Regions from separate parts of the Halomonas qinghailakensis genome, predicted to be linked through region 1. Evidence: predicted binding sites of a transcription regulator. Region 1 holds the regulator's gene; each other region holds the start of a gene.
What was found. The regulator FNR, encoded in region 1, switches genes on or off when oxygen is low (the NO sensors DNR and NnrR bind a similar motif). The targets are predictions, from matches to a motif close to TTGATNTANATCAA.
Positions count from the first base shown of each region.

Region 2: a site for FNR is predicted at 2,324-2,337, ahead of hemN (oxygen-independent coproporphyrinogen III oxidase). Genes of this name have one in related genera too.
Region 3: a site for FNR is predicted at 1,974-1,987, ahead of M0220_RS17140 (cytochrome-c peroxidase). Genes of this name have one in related genera too.
Region 4: a site for FNR is predicted at 1,359-1,372, ahead of M0220_RS01225 (OmpW/AlkL family protein). Genes of this name have one in related genera too.

Region 1 is NZ_CP096973.1:2,381,171-2,385,257, forward strand. Features, by position in the region: gene M0220_RS11055 (putative nucleotidyltransferase substrate binding domain-containing protein) at 1-124, shown strand, start outside; gene M0220_RS11060 (3'-5' exonuclease family protein) at 130-777, shown strand; gene ttcA (tRNA 2-thiocytidine(32) synthetase TtcA) at 844-1,812, shown strand; gene fnr (fumarate/nitrate reduction transcriptional regulator Fnr) at 1,809-2,561, opposite strand; gene hemN (oxygen-independent coproporphyrinogen III oxidase) at 2,620-4,062, opposite strand.
Region 2 is NZ_CP096973.1:1,248,292-1,252,378, reverse strand. Features, by position in the region: gene M0220_RS05820 (Rrf2 family transcriptional regulator) at 1-180, opposite strand, end outside; gene M0220_RS05815 (U32 family peptidase) at 345-1,259, opposite strand; gene ubiU (ubiquinone anaerobic biosynthesis protein UbiU) at 1,269-2,264, opposite strand; gene hemN (oxygen-independent coproporphyrinogen III oxidase) at 2,467-3,852, shown strand; gene M0220_RS05800 (nitrate reductase subunit alpha) at 4,027-4,087, shown strand, end outside.
Region 3 is NZ_CP096973.1:3,752,730-3,756,816, reverse strand. Features, by position in the region: gene M0220_RS17145 (adenosine deaminase) at 1-790, shown strand, start outside; gene M0220_RS17140 (cytochrome-c peroxidase) at 864-1,844, opposite strand; gene msrP (protein-methionine-sulfoxide reductase catalytic subunit MsrP) at 2,319-3,287, shown strand; gene M0220_RS17130 (protein-methionine-sulfoxide reductase heme-binding subunit MsrQ) at 3,429-4,028, shown strand.
Region 4 is NZ_CP096973.1:267,077-271,163, reverse strand. Features, by position in the region: gene M0220_RS01230 (YqcC family protein) at 125-457, shown strand; gene M0220_RS01225 (OmpW/AlkL family protein) at 614-1,240, opposite strand; gene putP (sodium/proline symporter PutP) at 1,536-3,026, opposite strand; gene putA (bifunctional proline dehydrogenase/L-glutamate gamma-semialdehyde dehydrogenase PutA) at 3,177-4,087, opposite strand, start outside.

The DNA of each region.
Region 1 (4,087 bases):
TAGTAACCGTGTAGTGGTGCAAGAACTTTCATCCCTTGAACGTGACCTATTGCGTGAGGCGCTGCATATCGTGAAAGATTTTAAACAGCGGCTTTCCCATCGTTATCATTTGGAGTATTCGTGAGCGGAATGCGCTTGTTAGACCGGCATATGTCACTATTTAGTGGCTCGCTACGTACATTAATGCAGCGTGAAAGCGACCGTAGACGCTGGGCAGACTCTTCCTACGCTTGGCTTTTTCAGCCCTACATGGGGGAGGAGATGGTAGCGCTTGCTTGTCAGGTTAGCCCAGGCCAATCGCCCGTGGTTAGTGTAGCTGCGGTTATCTTTAGCCCGGGTAGAGTGCATACCAGCCAAGCTTGGGTGGCAACCTTGGCAGATGAGCGAAGCAACAGCGCTACGCTGCGGCGACACCAGCAGCTGTATGCGACTGACAAAGTGCTCATGCCTAACGCCGAGCATCTTGGGGCGTTGGCTGAATTTATTGGTAATCGGCCGCTAATTGGTTGGCAGTTAGAGCGCTCGTTGGAACACCTGAACCATCTGTTCAAATTAGGGATAGGATTTGGTTTGCCTAACGCCCAGGTCGATGTTGGAAAGCTGCACTATCGCCAGTTACGCCGGCTACATCCTCAGAGTGAGATGCGTAGTCAGATTGCAGAAGCATTAGCTTGCTGGCAAATGCCAGTTTTCCAATGGATCGGCGTATTGGGGGATGCAACGGCGAGTGCTCTTTTGTATCTACGTTTGCAACGTGAGGCAGCTCGGCACGTTTAGCGTATTATTCCTATTAACGTTGAATTAGCCCGTTTATGTTGGGTGCAGGGAACGAGTATTGTTAGAATGCCCGCTGCTTCTTCTACCATCGGCAGTGCCCACATTATGCTATCACCTGATTATTTTGATCCCGCAGCGTCTGAAAATACTTCTGCAGACAAGTGTTCTGTTGATCACCTTCAGGCGCAGTCCGACCATCACGATGCTAAGCAGAAGCGTGAATTCAATAAGCTGCAAAAGCGCTTACGGCGAGAAGTCGGCAATGCCATTATTGACTATCAGATGATTGGTGAAGGTGACAAGGTGATGGTGTGCCTGTCTGGTGGCAAAGATAGCTATACGATGCTGGAAATACTGCTCAACCTACAGCGAAATGCACCGGTTAACTTCTCTTTGGTCGCTGTCAATATGGATCAAAAGCAGCCAGGTTTTCCAGAGCATGTGCTGCCCCAGTATTTGGATAAATTGGGTGTTGAGTACCACATTCTAGAGCGTGATACGTATTCAGTGGTGAAAGAGAAAACCCCAGAGGGCAAAACGACCTGTGCGCTTTGTTCTCGATTAAGGCGTGGTTCACTTTATGGTTTTGCTGAAGAGATTGGTGCGACAAAAATTGCGTTAGGGCATCATCGTGAAGACATTTTGGAAACACTGTTTCTAAATATGTTCTTTGGAGGCACTTTAAAAGCAATGCCACCTAAGCTTTTGTCAGATGATGGCAAAAATATTGTCATTCGACCCCTTGCCTACTGCAAAGAGGCTGATATTGTGGAATTTTCCAGGCTAATGGAATTCCCCATTATTCCTTGTAACTTGTGTGGCTCTCAGCCCAATCTTCAGCGACAAATTGTAAAAGATATGTTGGCCGAATGGGATAAAAAGCACCCAGGGCGTCTAGAAAGCATGTTCAAAGCGGTGACCAATGTGGCGCCTTCACAGCTAGCAGATCGCCAGCTGTTTGACTTTACAGGGCTAGAAGCCAAGCAGGCGGCGCTGATGGAGCGCCGTATTCAAACGCTTAGCGTTGAGTCTTAGCGTAGAGCAGTCGGCTGCTCTTCTTCTTCAGCCAGTGTAATAAGACGCTGCATATCTAAAATATTAACCTCGCGCCCCGAAACCGCGACCACTTCTTGCTGTTGAAAGCGACTAAGAATTCGGCTGACCGTTTCTACCGCTAAGCCTAAGTAATTACCAATGTCTGCGCGGGACATAGAAAGCCTGAAGCTGTAAGGCGAGTACCCGCGCCGGCGAAAACGGTCTGAAAGCGTGACTAAAAAGCTGGCCAAGCGCTGATCGGCAGTTTTGCGTGATAACAAGCGCATCATGCGCCGATCGTCTCGCAGCTCTTTACTCATACTGCGATATAGCTGTCCACGCAGTTCCGGAAGTTCTTCAGAAAGTAGATCCAAACGATCAAACGGAATTTCGCACACTGTGGTAGTTTCCAGGGCAATCACGCTACCGGGGTAGTGCTCTTCATCGATGCCGTCCAATCCGACCAGTTCACTGGGCAGGTAGAAATTTGTCAGTTGATCGTTGCCATTACCTTCGCTGGTCACCTGTTTTAGACTGCCTGAGCGAACGGCATACACACTGGTAAAACGGTCGCCCTGACGAAACAGTGGCTCGCCTTTTTTGAGTGGTGCACGGCGACGGATGATCGCATCAAACTGGCTCATGTCTTCAAGTTCTAATGCGAGCGGTAGACACAGTGAGCTTAAGCTACAAGTTTGGCAGCGTGCTTCTTGCAACAGTGAGCGTCGTTGGCTGACGGGGTGTGGCATATCATTCTCCCTTTCTCGTTAGCCATGATAGGCCCTGGGGCAAGACGTCTCAAGAAGCTTACACAATCTTTGAGTAGCGTTGGGTCGACTGATCCGCGAGGCGAGCATCAAAGGCCATTGCTAGATGGCGAATCAACAGCCGACCAATAGGGGTGGCGCTAATCATTTGCTGATGAAAAGTGACTAATCCATCTTGTTCAGCGTTACGCAGCTGTTCAAGAGCAGTGGAAAAATAGTCGCTAGCATCAATGTTCCAACGCTTTCCTATGGCTGCTAAATCAATGCACATATCGCACATTAGCCGCTCAATGACGTCTCTGCGTATTAGGTCGTCCTTATTTAACCTTAATCCTTTGACGGTTGCCAGCCTACCTTGATCTAAAGATGTTTCGTATTGATCAAGCTGAGTCGGATTTTGTGCGTAAACATCGTCAATCCGTGAAATGGCGGAGACGCCTAATCCAACTAAATCGCACTGTGCATGGCTAGAGTAACCCTGAAAATTGCGCTGCAAGGTTCCGTTGCGCTGAGCAATTGCAAGACTATCATCTGGGCGCGCAAAGTGATCCATCCCGATATGCACATAGCCTGCGTTAGTTAGCATCTCAATGGTGGTATGCAATATTGCCAGCTTCTCGTCAGCGTTGGGGAGGTCTGCTTCATTGATACGTCGCTGAGGGGCAAAACGGGTGGGCATATGGGCATAGTTAAATACTGACAGGCGGGCAGGATTTAATTCGATAATCTGGCCCAGTGTTTCAGCAAAGCTTTTTTCCGTTTGAAAGGGCAGCCCATAGATTAAATCAAGATTGAGCGAGCGAAAGCCAAGGCGGTGCGCTTCTTCCATGAGTGTTTCAGTAAGCACCCGGGGCTGCACACGGTTAATCGCTTTTTGTACCTGCGGGTTTAAATCCTGTACGCCCAGGCTTAAGCGGTTAAAGCCAAGCGACTGCAAATGGCGCAGGGTAAAGACGTCTGCTTCGCGGGGATCAATTTCAATCGCGTAATCGCGGTCCGCTGAACCAGATAAACCAAAACGGGCGTCGAGGCGATCAATCAGGTCTCCCATTTGTGCTAAAGAAAGAAACGTGGGAGTACCACCGCCCCAATGCAACTGCTGAACTGGGCGCGATGTGTCTAAATGGCGTGCAGTCAGCACCATCTCTCGATCTAGCCGGGATAGGTAAGGCTCGGCAAGAGCGGTATTCTTCGTTGCAATCTTATTGCATGCACAGTAGAAGCAAATTTTTCGACAAAACGGTACATGTACATACAGGGAAAGCGGTCGGCGGCTTGCATTACTGCGTTCTAACGCCTGGGTAAAGTCAGCGGTGCCAAACTGCTCATGAAACGCAAGCGCCGTCGGGTAGGAGGTGTAACGCGGGCCACTTTTGTCGTAACGCCGCAGTAGCGCTTCATTCCAGGCAGTTGCGCTAGGTACTTCAGTGGGTGTTGATGAGAACGATGTTGATGAGAGGGCAGCAGTAGCATGGGCTGACATGATGAACGCTCCAAAGTGAAAAGTA
Region 2 (4,087 bases), 1.1 Mb from region 1:
TTTGCCACGAATAGCCGTGACGTAGTGTTTCTGGCTAAGCTCCTGAACGATTTTCATCAAATGATTGCGCGAAATTTGAAAGGTGTCGGCAATTTCATGAATGGTGGAGCGCTCTTCTCCCTTAGCGGCAAGAAAGATCAATACGCGTATTGAATAATCAGTAAATCGAGTGAGCTGCATGGAGGTTACGTGGCTCCGAGAGTAGTCAAGCTGATAAAGAGTATGTTGTATGAATGTTCAGTAGGTTGCAATCTTGTTGAGGTGAAATGTCGGGTGGCCCTGCCATACGGCAAGGCCATTTAAACGGAAAAGCGACCTTGGCGTGATGGCGCTTTTCCGTTGCGTTAGCTAGCGACGGTGCGGGTATTGTCCATGCCTGGTCGGCCATACCAGTAGCCGTCGCAGATCTCTGCATCCACCACGCTTAATGGGTCAGGGGGAGGCAGCCTATTTTGGCGGGCTTGGTCGAAGGCCTTAACTATCTCTGCCATACCTTCCGCCCGTGGGCTAAGGCGTGCTACTGACACGCCCATGGCGGCCATGTCCGGTAGTTCGTAACGAAGATCCTGACAGGCGCTTGAGAGGGTTTGTATGCCGTTGAGGGTGAAAACATCGCGAGACTCTTGGGAACGTAGTACTAAGCCTTCAGGATACTTTTGGCAAACAAATTTGCAGCGATCTTTGGGCGTTTGATGGCGTCGCGCGGTAAAACAGCGTGATGACCAGGCGAGTGGCAAGTGGCCGTAGGCAAACACCTCGCAGGGCTGGCTGACACCTGCCTGATGGCAGTCGGCGATCAGCTGGGCCAAGTCCTTTTTAGACATTTCTACCGGTGCTTGCCAGCGCTGCATCCCAGTGCGCTTCATAACGCCCAGCGTTGCGGGGTTATAAAGATTCAGCGCAGCCCCAGCGATAAACGGTAGCCCAGCACACGAAAGGCGTTGTAAGGCGCTTTGGTCGTTGGCTTCTACGATGAAGTCGCCGTTGTCGCAGAGCTTGCGCAAGTCGCGCAAATCGGCCTCAGATTCAATCAATGTTTGGCTGGCGAGCACCACTTGCTTGCCCGCTTGGGTAAGCTCGCGCCCAATGCCAAGCCAGTCGTCCAGTTTCATATCGCGACGCCTGGAGCAGACGGTCTCGCCTAGGGTAACGATCTCCACCGGCCAGTCGGCTGCTTCGCGGTAGAAATTGGCGTAGCGCTCTCGTGTCCAGTAGAACAGTACCGGGCCCAGGGACAGTTGCAGAGTCGGGGTAGACATGGAGAGCTCCTATTTCCAGCGTCGCTCGTAGGCGCCTAAGGTAGTGGTAGCACCTTCGGAAAGCTCGGCAAGGCCAGCCATCCAGGCATGTTCTGGTTGAAAGCGTCCAGGCGCATCTTCAAGACGGTCCAGTGCTTGACGCCAAATGCCGGCTACTTTAGACACATACGCGGGACTGCGCTGGCGGCCTTCAATTTTAACTGCGCTAATACCCAGTTCACGCAATTCGGGCAACAGTTCCAGGGTGTTGAGGCTAGTGGGTTCTTCAATGGCGTGATAGGTCTCACCGCCCACCTCAAAGCGGCCTTTGCACAGGGTGGGGTAGCCTGCGCGTTCACCTTCCGCGTAGCGGTCAATAAGCACATTGTTAAGCCGCGATTCTAGACCTTGGGGCGTCTCTTCCCAGCGAACATGCGCCGCAGGTGAGCAGACGCCTCGCGTGTTGGGTGAATCGCCGGTGAGGTAGGAAGAGAGGTAGCAGCGGCCTTCCGCCATAATGCATAAGCTACCAAAGGCAAACACTTCGAGTTCCACTGGCGTTTGCTTGGCTAAGTCACGTACCTGGGTGATAGATAACACTCGGGGCAATACGGCACGCGTGATGCCAAAGTGGTCATGGTAGAAACGTAGTGCTTCATGGCTGGTTGCCGACCCTTGTACCGACAGGTGTCGAGCCACGTTAGGGTGGCGCTGGGCAGCGTAATCAAGTAGCCCCATATCGGCTAGAATTAAAGCATCGACGCCTAGGTCGGCCGCCTGATCCACGGCGCGGGTCCACTGTTGCCAGCCATCGGGTTGGGGGTAGGTGTTAATCGCGCAAAGTATTCGTTTGCCGCGTTGATGGGCGTAGTCGATCCCTTCGCGGGCGCGCTTGTCGGTGAAATTTAGCCCAGCAAACTGGCGCGCATTCGTCGCATTTTGAAAACCGAAGTAAACGGCATCGGCTCCTTCATCCACCGCACGCTTCAAGGCGGGCAAGTTGCCAGCAGGGCATACAAGCTCCATTGCGAAGACTCCTTAAGATGAAAACCTGAGCATAGTAGTCGCCTATTGTTTGCCTCCCTTTGACTCAGGTCATTATGAGAAGGCTTTCAAAGGGGACGGAACGCCGCAGGGCCATGCGATGGATGCAGGTTTTTTTAAAAACGTATACTGTATGAATATTAACCAGCGCTTGCTGCGCCTACCGCTAGAGACCCCGTTAATTATGCAAGACGAGCCGTTGTTCAACCGCCCCCTGGTAGAAAAGTATGACCGGCCAGGACCCCGCTACACCTCCTACCCGACGGCGCCACAGTTTCATGCGGCGTTTGCCGAGGATGACTATCGCAGCGCCGCCGAGCGCAGTAATCAGGCTGAAGAACCAAAGCCACTGTCGGTTTATGTACATATCCCGTTCTGCAAAAGCCTGTGCTACTACTGCGCCTGCAATAAAATCATTACTCATAACACCGAGCGGGCAGCGGAGTATCTTCAGTGGCTAAGGCAGGAGATTAGCGTTCAAGGAGCGCTGTTCGATAGCACGCGACGAATGACGCAGCTTCACCTAGGGGGCGGCACGCCCACTTATCTGAGTAACGCTCAGTTGGGCGAGTTGATGGCGACATTGGATGATGCCTTTCATTTTGCCGCGCCTGAAGAGCGCGAGTTTTCGCTAGAAGTAGACCCGCGCACAGTAACCCCCGAGCAGGTGTATGAACTGTTCGCACTAGGGTTCAATCGGTTGAGCTTCGGTGTGCAGGATTTCGATCACGAGGTGCAGCAAGCGGTCAACCGCGTGCAGAGCGAAGAGCAGGTGGTCTCGCTGGTTAAGGCCGCCCGTGACGCTGGCTTTGAATCAGTCAGTGTGGATTTGATCTATGGCCTACCGCTACAGACGGTGGCCAGTTTTGATACCACGCTGAGCAAGATTATTGACCTACAGCCAGATCGCATAGCCGCTTATAGCTACGCTCATTTACCGGAATTGTTCAAGGCTCAGCGATTGATCCGCCCTGAGGATATGCCGCCGCCAGAGCGCAAGCTGGAGCTGTTGGAGCTAACGATTAATCGCCTGACCGCTGCTGGTTACGTCTACATCGGTATGGACCACTTCGCTTTGCCGGATGACGAGCTGAGCGTGGCCCGTGAAAATGGCACGTTGCAGCGTAACTTTCAGGGCTATTCGACCCACGCCGACTGCGACATGATTGGGTTAGGCATCACCTCCATCGGCAAGGTGGGGGATACCTACAGTCAAAACGTGAAAGAGACGGCCCAGTACCAGCACCGACTGGACGAGGGGCGTTTACCGGTCTTCCGTGGCTATCGCCTCAGCGATGACGACATCCTACGTCGTGATGTCATCAATACCCTGATGTGTCACGGCCATCTTGAGTTCGCTGCTATCGAGGCTCGCCACGGCATTGAGTTTGGCAGTTACTTCGCCAAGGCATTGAAGGAGCTGGAAGAGATGGCCGACGATGGCTTGATTGCCTTGCGCAACGATGAAGTCGAGGTGTTGCCGGCGGGCCGGTTAATGATCCGCAATCTCGCCATGGCGTTTGATGCTTACCTGACGCCGAAGGAAAATCGCTACTCGCGGACCGTATAATGACATGGGTAGCCAGTGTCTATTCCTTAACGTTTTCTGCTCTATCACCTTGGGGGTAGATGGGGTGTATATGGAGGTAATCACGCAGTAATTCTAGTGTCGATCGCGCAGACTCCTCTCTATGGAACCCGCCTGACGGGTAATGCAAATTTCCGAGGAGCCTGGAGATCGACCATGAGTCACTTCATAGATCGGCTGAATTTCTTCCGCAAGGCCCGCGAGCCCTTCGCCAACG
Region 3 (4,087 bases), 1.4 Mb from region 1:
GCGCACGGAGCAGGATTTTTATGACCTGGCGATAGATTATTTCCAACGTGCTCGTGGGGAAGGGGTAGTGCACATTGATATGCATTTTGATCCACAGGCCCACCTCCAGCGTGGCATTCCCCTTGAGGTTGTGATGGCGGGCTTACTTCGTGCCAAGGAAGAGGCAGAGGCATCGCTTGATTTGTCTGTCGGTATGATTATGGCTTTTTTGCGTGACCGTCCTGTTGAAGAAGCGCTTCGAGTGCTGGAAAACGCTGCGCCGTACTGGAAGTTTATAGATGCTATTGGTTTAGACAGCGCAGAGCGTGATAACCCTCCGGCAAAGTTCCAGGCGCTTTTCAAGCGGGCCAAAGAGATTGGCTTAGTACGGGTTGCTCATGCAGGAGAGGAGGGGCCTGCTGACTATATCGCCGAAGCGCTGGATATCCTTGACGTTCAGCGAATTGACCATGGAGTTCGTTGTCTTGAAAGCGACATCGTGGTTGAGCGGCTAAGGGAGAGCCAAATAGTACTAACGGTTTGCCCACTCTCTAATGTCAGTCTAAAAGTGGTTGATGATCTTCGAAATCACCCTCTTCCGCAGTTGCTTAAAAAGGGGTTGAAGGTAACGATTAGTTCTGATGACCCAGCTTACTTTGGTGGCGGGCTGCTAGCTAACCATCTTGCTTGTGCAGACGCACTTGGTTGGGATGCAGATGTCTTCCGTTTGCTGAATCGAAATGCTATCGAAGAAGCTTTTACCAGCGACCAGCGGCGCAAAGAGCTTATGCATCGTCTTGAAAGCGCCTAATGTACCTTGAACCCGCCAGTTCTTGGCGGGTTCAAGGCACTACGATTAATTGCGAAGGTTTATAACAGCCAGTTTATGGAAGGGCTGGCACTTCAAAATCGGGCATGTCGCCGGTAAGCGTATGCAAAAACGCAGTGATGTTATTAACCGTAGTTTCATCAAACTCACGACCAAGCATTTCTTGTCCCATGATGGTAACAGCTTCTTCCAGTGTCTCAGTAGCGCCGTTATTCATGTAGGGATAAGTAACCGCAACATTACGTAAGGTGGGCGTTCTGAAACGATATTTGTCGCTTTCTTCGCCAGTAACAGTAAAGCGGCCTAAGTCGGTAGAGCCAGGCACCTGAATAGCATGGAACTGGCTATCTGTCAGTGCCGGTCCACGGTGACAAGCGATGCAGCCATTATCAACGAAAGCAACCATGCCATCTTTGGCCTCGTCGCTTATTGCTTCAGCATCGCCATGCAAGTAACGATCAAAAGGCGAGTTTGGTGTGTTTAGTGTGCGCTGAAATGTAGCCAGAGAGTGCGCCAAGTTATCAGCATTGATCGGCTCTTCGTCATTGGGGAAAGCCGCTTCAAATTTTTCCTGATAGAGATCGAATTCGGTGAGTCGCTCAAGCGCAGTCTCAAGGTCCATCGCCATTTCAACGTCGGCTTCGATGGGGCCTAATGCTTGACCCTCTAGGTCTGGCTCACGGCCATCCCAGAATTGTGAACCTAAGAAGCCGCTGTTTAGTACGGTAGGTGTGTTACGTTCACCCACTTGGCCGTCATGACCAGTGGCGCGCGGAATACGGTCAGCCCAGCCTAATGCTGGGTTATGGCAAGTAGCGCAGCTGATGACGCCACTAGATGAAATGCGCGGCTCAAAAAACAGCATATTGCCCAGTTCAATTTTTTCGGGCGTCATTGAGTTATTTGCAGGTATCGGCGGCAAGTGTGGTAGTGCTTCAAAACGGTCTTTGTAGCTTTGTAAGTCGTCATCTGCTGTTGCCATGCCGATAGGAACCATGGCGGCAGCGGCCACTACGACGGGTAGTATTTTTTTCATATGGATCTCCCCCTTGCCTCAATCACTCTCTAATGAGAGTTGCTTGGCTAGTTAAGCTAGCCTTAATCCTTAGTAAGGATTAATTTCAGTTAAAAAACAAGCCAGTGATCAGGTCAAAAAAGGGAAACCTTGAGCTAGATCAGATACTGGTTGTATTTTAATGTCTACATTAAGTATGGTCATGAAAACTAAGGGCAATACCTGAAAATTTTAGTAAGGTTCTGGGTGTATGATGCATATGAAATTCAATGTTGAGGAGCCTTTCATCCACTAGAAGAATTTGTGTCATAGATCATTTTATACCCTCACGAACAGTCTTGAGATGTGGCATAACCCCGGTAGAGTGCTTATGAGGGCTATCAGTCTATTTTGTCCTGTTGTTAGTTGTTATTCGAGTCGGTCTACATTTTATATATTTATTTGCCAACTAGATGCTTTTGAAAAATTTAGCTTTATTACCTCGGAAGGCTATGTATGAAGGGATATAGGTATCCAAAAATAGCGGAATCAGAAGTCACTCCCAAACATGTTTTTGAAAATCGCCGTCGTTTCCTTCAACACAGTGCTGCATTTGGTGCTGTCATGAGTTTTGCGCCAGGAATGTTAATGCCCAACACGGCAAGTGCATGGCGGCGAACATTGGCAGATAAAATACAGCAAGGCGTTAGTAATCAAGATTTTGCCGAGGGTGAGTCGCTAACTTCAGTCAATGATGCAACGACTTACAATAATTTTTACGAATTTGGTGTTCGTAAAAGTGATCCCGAAGTGTACGGTCACAAGCTTCAAACAGACCCGTGGCGTGTCAGCATTGAAGGCGAGTTTGAAAATACAGCTAGCGTCTATTTAGAAGACATACTCCGTCGCTATATGCTGGAAGAAAGAATTTACCGCCTTCGTTGTGTTGAAACATGGTCAATGGTGATCCCTTGGTTAGGTTTTCCGCTTGCTGACTTGCTAACGCATTATGGGTTGACGTCACGCGCTAATTACATTGAATTTGAATCCATTTTTGACCCTGATAACTTACGTGGTCAGCGACGCTCAATGATTGATTGGCCTTACCGTGAAGCGTTAAGAATTGATGAGGCAATGCATCCCTTAACCATGATCGCGGTGGGTATGTATGGGGAAAAAATGCCCAATCAAAATGGGGCTCCTATGCGCTTGGTGGTGCCTTGGAAGTATGGTTTCAAAAGCATCAAGTCAGTAGTGGCGATTCGAGCCCTTGAAGAAAAGCCGACGCCATCTTGGGTGGCTAAAAATCCTGAAGAGTACGGTTTTTATGCCAATGTAAACCCAGAGGTCGACCATCCACGCTGGTCACAGGCGCGTGAACGGCGCATTGGAGAAGGTGGGCGCAGAGAAACGCTAATGTTTAATGGCTATGCTGATGAAGTAGCCCAGTTGTACACTGGGATGGATCTTCAAAAACACTACTGATTTAAAAAAGCGAACCTCCGCAATTTTTTAATACGCAACCAGTGACGGCATGCCAGCAAGATTATGGGAAATGCTCTATCGGCAGGCGCTGAACGTGCCGCTCTACAGCATGCCCTAAAGTAGCGGGAGGAAGGTTTCTTAATGTTGTTTGATTCATCTAAGGTTTTACTGTTTCGCTACTTTGTCCTTTGTATAGGTATAGCGCCTGGAATCATCTTTGCTTGGTTGTGGGTAAATGGCGGTTTGGGAGCTAACCCTGCCGAAGCAGCAGTGCATTTTACCGGTAAAACAGGCCTGGTTTTGCTGCTTATTACCATTGCGTTCAGTCCCGCGTTCAGATTGACCGGTTGGCGTGGTGTTATGGCAGCGCGGCGACAAATAGGGTTATGGGCTTTTTTTTGGCTGGTGGTGCATATGCTGACTTGGTTTGGCTGGGATCAATACTGGGATTGGCAGTGGATCTGGCATGATATATGGGCGTTACATTATGTCAGATATGGCGTTTTAGCGTTGCTATTGTTGGTGCCGTTGGCTGTAACATCATTTCAATGGTTTCCACAGCACATGGGTTGGAAGGCATGGCACTGGTTGCATCGCTTTATTTATCTCTCAGCTGGGCTGGGTATATACCACTTTTGGGAGCTTACTCGTGCCGATTATTTGGTGCCGTTTGTTTTCGGTTCGGTGTTAGCGTTTTTGGTTGTTTTTCGCCTGATTGACGCTCTAATTCATCGTCAGTAATGAACAAGCGGCTTCTGCTGCTAATGCTTGAATGATGCCTAACACTGCGACAAACAATG
Region 4 (4,087 bases), 1.7 Mb from region 1:
TCCACAGCCTCTTGCAGGTTTTCTGTGAATCTGTGAATAACGCATAAATTCCGCTAGGCAGTTGGCAACTTACTCACAGGACTGGGATAATAGATGCCTACTGATCTAAATGAAAAAGGTATTTATGAGCGTCCATCAACAGCTTCAAACCGCGCTTCTTGAGCTTGAAGCCACTATGAAGGCCGCAAACTTATGGCGTATGCCAACGCCAGAGGCCTCTGCCTTTGCTAGTGAACAACCTTTCTGCATCGATACGATGTCGTTGCCTCAATGGATTCGCTTTGTGTTTATTGCTCGACTAAATGCAATGATTGAAGCCCAATCCGCTATGCCCGCTAAGTGCGATGTAGCACCGGCAGTGGCTGCTTATTTAATGCAGGAAAAGGTTCGTGCCAGCGACCAACTACTGGTTGTTAGAGCCGTCGAAAGGATTGATCAGATTGTGACTGACAACTAGTTCGCGATATTCCACTGAACAGTGGCTGAGCTGAATGTTAATGCACAATCTTTATTCAAAATGACGGCAACACCAAAGATAATGCCCAGCACCGTGAACGGTACTGGGCATTTTTCATACGATGACACGGCTAGCAGAAATCGTTTGCACTCAGAGTTAGAAGCGGTAGCTTAAGCCGCCCATTACCACCAGCGGATCGATCTCTACTGTGCCTGCTGCGGCACCATTAACAGTTGCGTCAGTGTCGATATCGATGTACCACGCTGCCGCGTTTAGTGCCCAGTTCTCATCGATAAGTAAATCGATACCCACTTGAGCCGCGGCGCCCCAAGAGTCGTCCAGCTCCAACTCGCCAATCGCTAGCTCTTCGTCAGAGAAAAAGGTGTAGTTAATACCTGCACCGACATAGGGCTGGACACGCGCTTCAGTACCACCTAACGGGTAGTACTGCAGCGTTAACGTGGGGGGAAGGTGTTTGGTAGAAGCGAGATTGTCGCCGTTTAGCGCAATATCGTGTTCAAACGGCAGGGCAGCCAGTAGCTCGATGCCCACCTTATCGTGGAAGCGGTAACCCAGGGTAAAGGCGAAGTCGGTTTTATCTTGAACATCAACCGCGAATGCGCCGCCAGCTAATGAGCCGTTGTCGCTTGTTGGTTCCACTTTGGCAACGCCCACGCGAGTAAAGAAATCGCCAGCGCCGTAAGCTAAAACTTGGCCGCTTGCCATCAGTGTGGCCGCTGCGAGTCCAGTGGCAACCAGTGTTGAAAGAGAGTTATGGCGCATAGCGTTGCTCCTGACCGTTTACGTGGGTCGTTACAATTGAGTGAGAGTGGTTAACGTGGACTGTTTAATAGAAACGTAAACCATACAAGAAGTGTATCGGGCAGAAGAAGGCAGGTTATTGACCTAGGGCAAAGAGCGATAAAAAGACCTGCAAAAATAGCAGAAAAAGCCACAGGGAGGCGTGAGGTTAGGTAGTTAAGATACTACTTAGAGCCTTCCGTGTCGGTGTGAGCGACACGGAAAGCACACAGGGCCATATTAACGATGATTAGGCTTATGTGTAATTAACGCTCGTCTAGCGCTCGATATGCTGATATTCACCCGAATCAGCTGTGGCATTGCTCACCACTAGGATGGCAATGAAGGAAGCGATGAAGCCAGGGATGATTTCATAGATGCCAGGGCCGCCCATAAATTCGCCATTCCAGCCTAATGCAATCCAGATCATGACGGTTGCCGCACCTACTACCATACCTGCGATAGCACCATTGCCGTTTGTACGTGGCCACATTAGCGATAAGATAATCAGTGGCCCAAACGCCGCACCGAAGCCAGCCCAGGCGTTACTGACTAGTCCTAAAACCTGAGAGTTTTCATCAGCTGCAATAATTGCCGCCACAATGCCCACCAGTACTACGCAGACACGGCCGACGGCTACACACTGCTGCTCAGAGGCACTCTTGTGTAGGAACAAACGATAAAAGTCTTCGGTTAGCGATGAAGAGGCCACCAGTAGCTGGCTAGAAACGGTGCTCATGATGGCAGCGAGCAGTGCTGCATATAGGAAGCCAGTAATCAGTGGGTGAAACAGCAGATTTGCCAGAACGATAAAAATCGTTTCGGGATCCTCGATATCCAGACCGTTACGGATGGCATAAGCCCGGCCAAATATCCCCAGTGAAACAGCGCCAATGAGTGAAATCAGCATCCAACCCATACCAATGTTGCGGGCAATAGGAACATCCTTCAATGTCCGAATAGCCATGAAGCGCACAATAATGTGCGGTTGTCCGAAATAGCCAAGCCCCCAGGTAACGGCAGATAACCAGCCGATGAACGTTAGTCCTGACGTCCAGGATAAGAGGGTAGGGTCGACTTCATTAAGTGTCTGTGATGCCTGAGAGAACCCGCCGCCACCTTCACCAAACAGCACCACTGCAGGCATGATGACCAAGGCTAGCATCATAATGCAGCCCTGCACGAAGTCGGTCATGCTCACAGCGAGGAAGCCACCGACCACCGTATAAATAAGCACGACACCAAGAGTAATCATGACCCCCATGCCGTAGTTACTCATGTCACCGAAGTTATAGATGCCGGAAAATGCGCTTTCAAATAGTTTGCCGCCAGCGACTAAGCCTGATGCTGTATAAACTGAGAAGAAAACAACAATCACGATAGCGGACACCATGCGCAGGGAAAGCGCACGTGTCGGGAAGCGGTTCGCAAGAAAGGCTGGAATGGTAATCGCATTACCGTAGTGAACGGTTTGCTCACGCAGGCGCGGGGCGACCAGAATCCAGTTGAACAACGCCCCTACGAGCAAGCCAATCCCGATCCAGGCTGACCCCAATCCCGATACGAACATTGCCCCTGGCAAGCCCAATAGCAACCAGCCGCTCATATCTGACGCCCCTGCCGATAGTGCCGCTACTTTGGGACTGAGGGTGCGGCCGCCCAGCATATAATCTTCAGAGGAAGAGGTAGAGGTGCGCATGGCATAAATGCCAATGGCGACCATGAGCAAAAAATAAGCAATGAGACTGATCCAAACACCGATAGCCATGAAAGTTCTCCCATTCGTCAGGATGGAGCTAGCGCCAACAGGTGCGCGCTTGTTTTTGTTAATGAGACGCCCGTGCGGGCGTCTCCCGGTAGAACATTGGCTTTACCGACGTTCAGTAATGAAAGGAAACGTCGATAAAGCTGGTGGGGCTTATTCAGCCGTTGCCAACAGACTAGCGTTACCACCCGCCGCGGTCGTGTCGATGCACAAGTGGCGTTCAACCACGTAGCGATCCGGTGAAAGGGGCTGGATTTCGAGCGGCACGATAGCACCGTCGCGTTTGGCAAGCGCAATACGCAGTTCATGGGTCCAGTCGCTTTTGCCAGCTGCGGCCACCGCTGCAATGCCTTTGACTTCACTTAGCGTCTCGGCTGTGATGCTCCCGTCTAGCCCAATGACCGGTGCTCCGGCATCCATCAGCGGCTGAATAGCTTGAGATGCACCTGACACGATCACTACTGCCGAACAGCCTGCACCAAGTGCCTGCACTGCTTGGGCAACCGCGATATCCAAGGTCGGCCCGAGACACAGAACCGCTCCCTTCGGATACATCGCCAATCGATTGCTTTCTCCTGTTGGCCCAGGAAGGGTCTGCGGCGTCATATCGAGAGCCGCCGTCTCATTCAGCGCCCGGCGGACCACTCCACCCTTGCCGGAAAGTGCTTTGCGCAACACTTCTACCCGGTCTGGCCTCGCCGCCCAATTACGTGCATCTAAACCGTCGAGGGCCGATTGGAGAGTGTCGAGTGCCACGGTTTTCCCTTCGGGCATCGCGTAGCGTTCGGCAGTGGCGGTGCGGCGAAAGCGAGCAACATAAAGCGGGCCACCGGCCTTGGGGCCGGTGCCTGAAAGGCCTTCGCCACCGAACGGCTGTGAGCCGACGATAGCGCCAATCTGGTTGCGGTTGACATAAACATTGCCAACATGGATGCGCTCGACGATTTGCTGCACACGGTCATCAATACGGGTATGCAGGCCGAAGGTCAGCCCGTACCCCTTACTGTTGATAGCATCGACTACTTTGTCGATGTCTCGCGCTTTGAAAGTGGCTACGTGCAGAA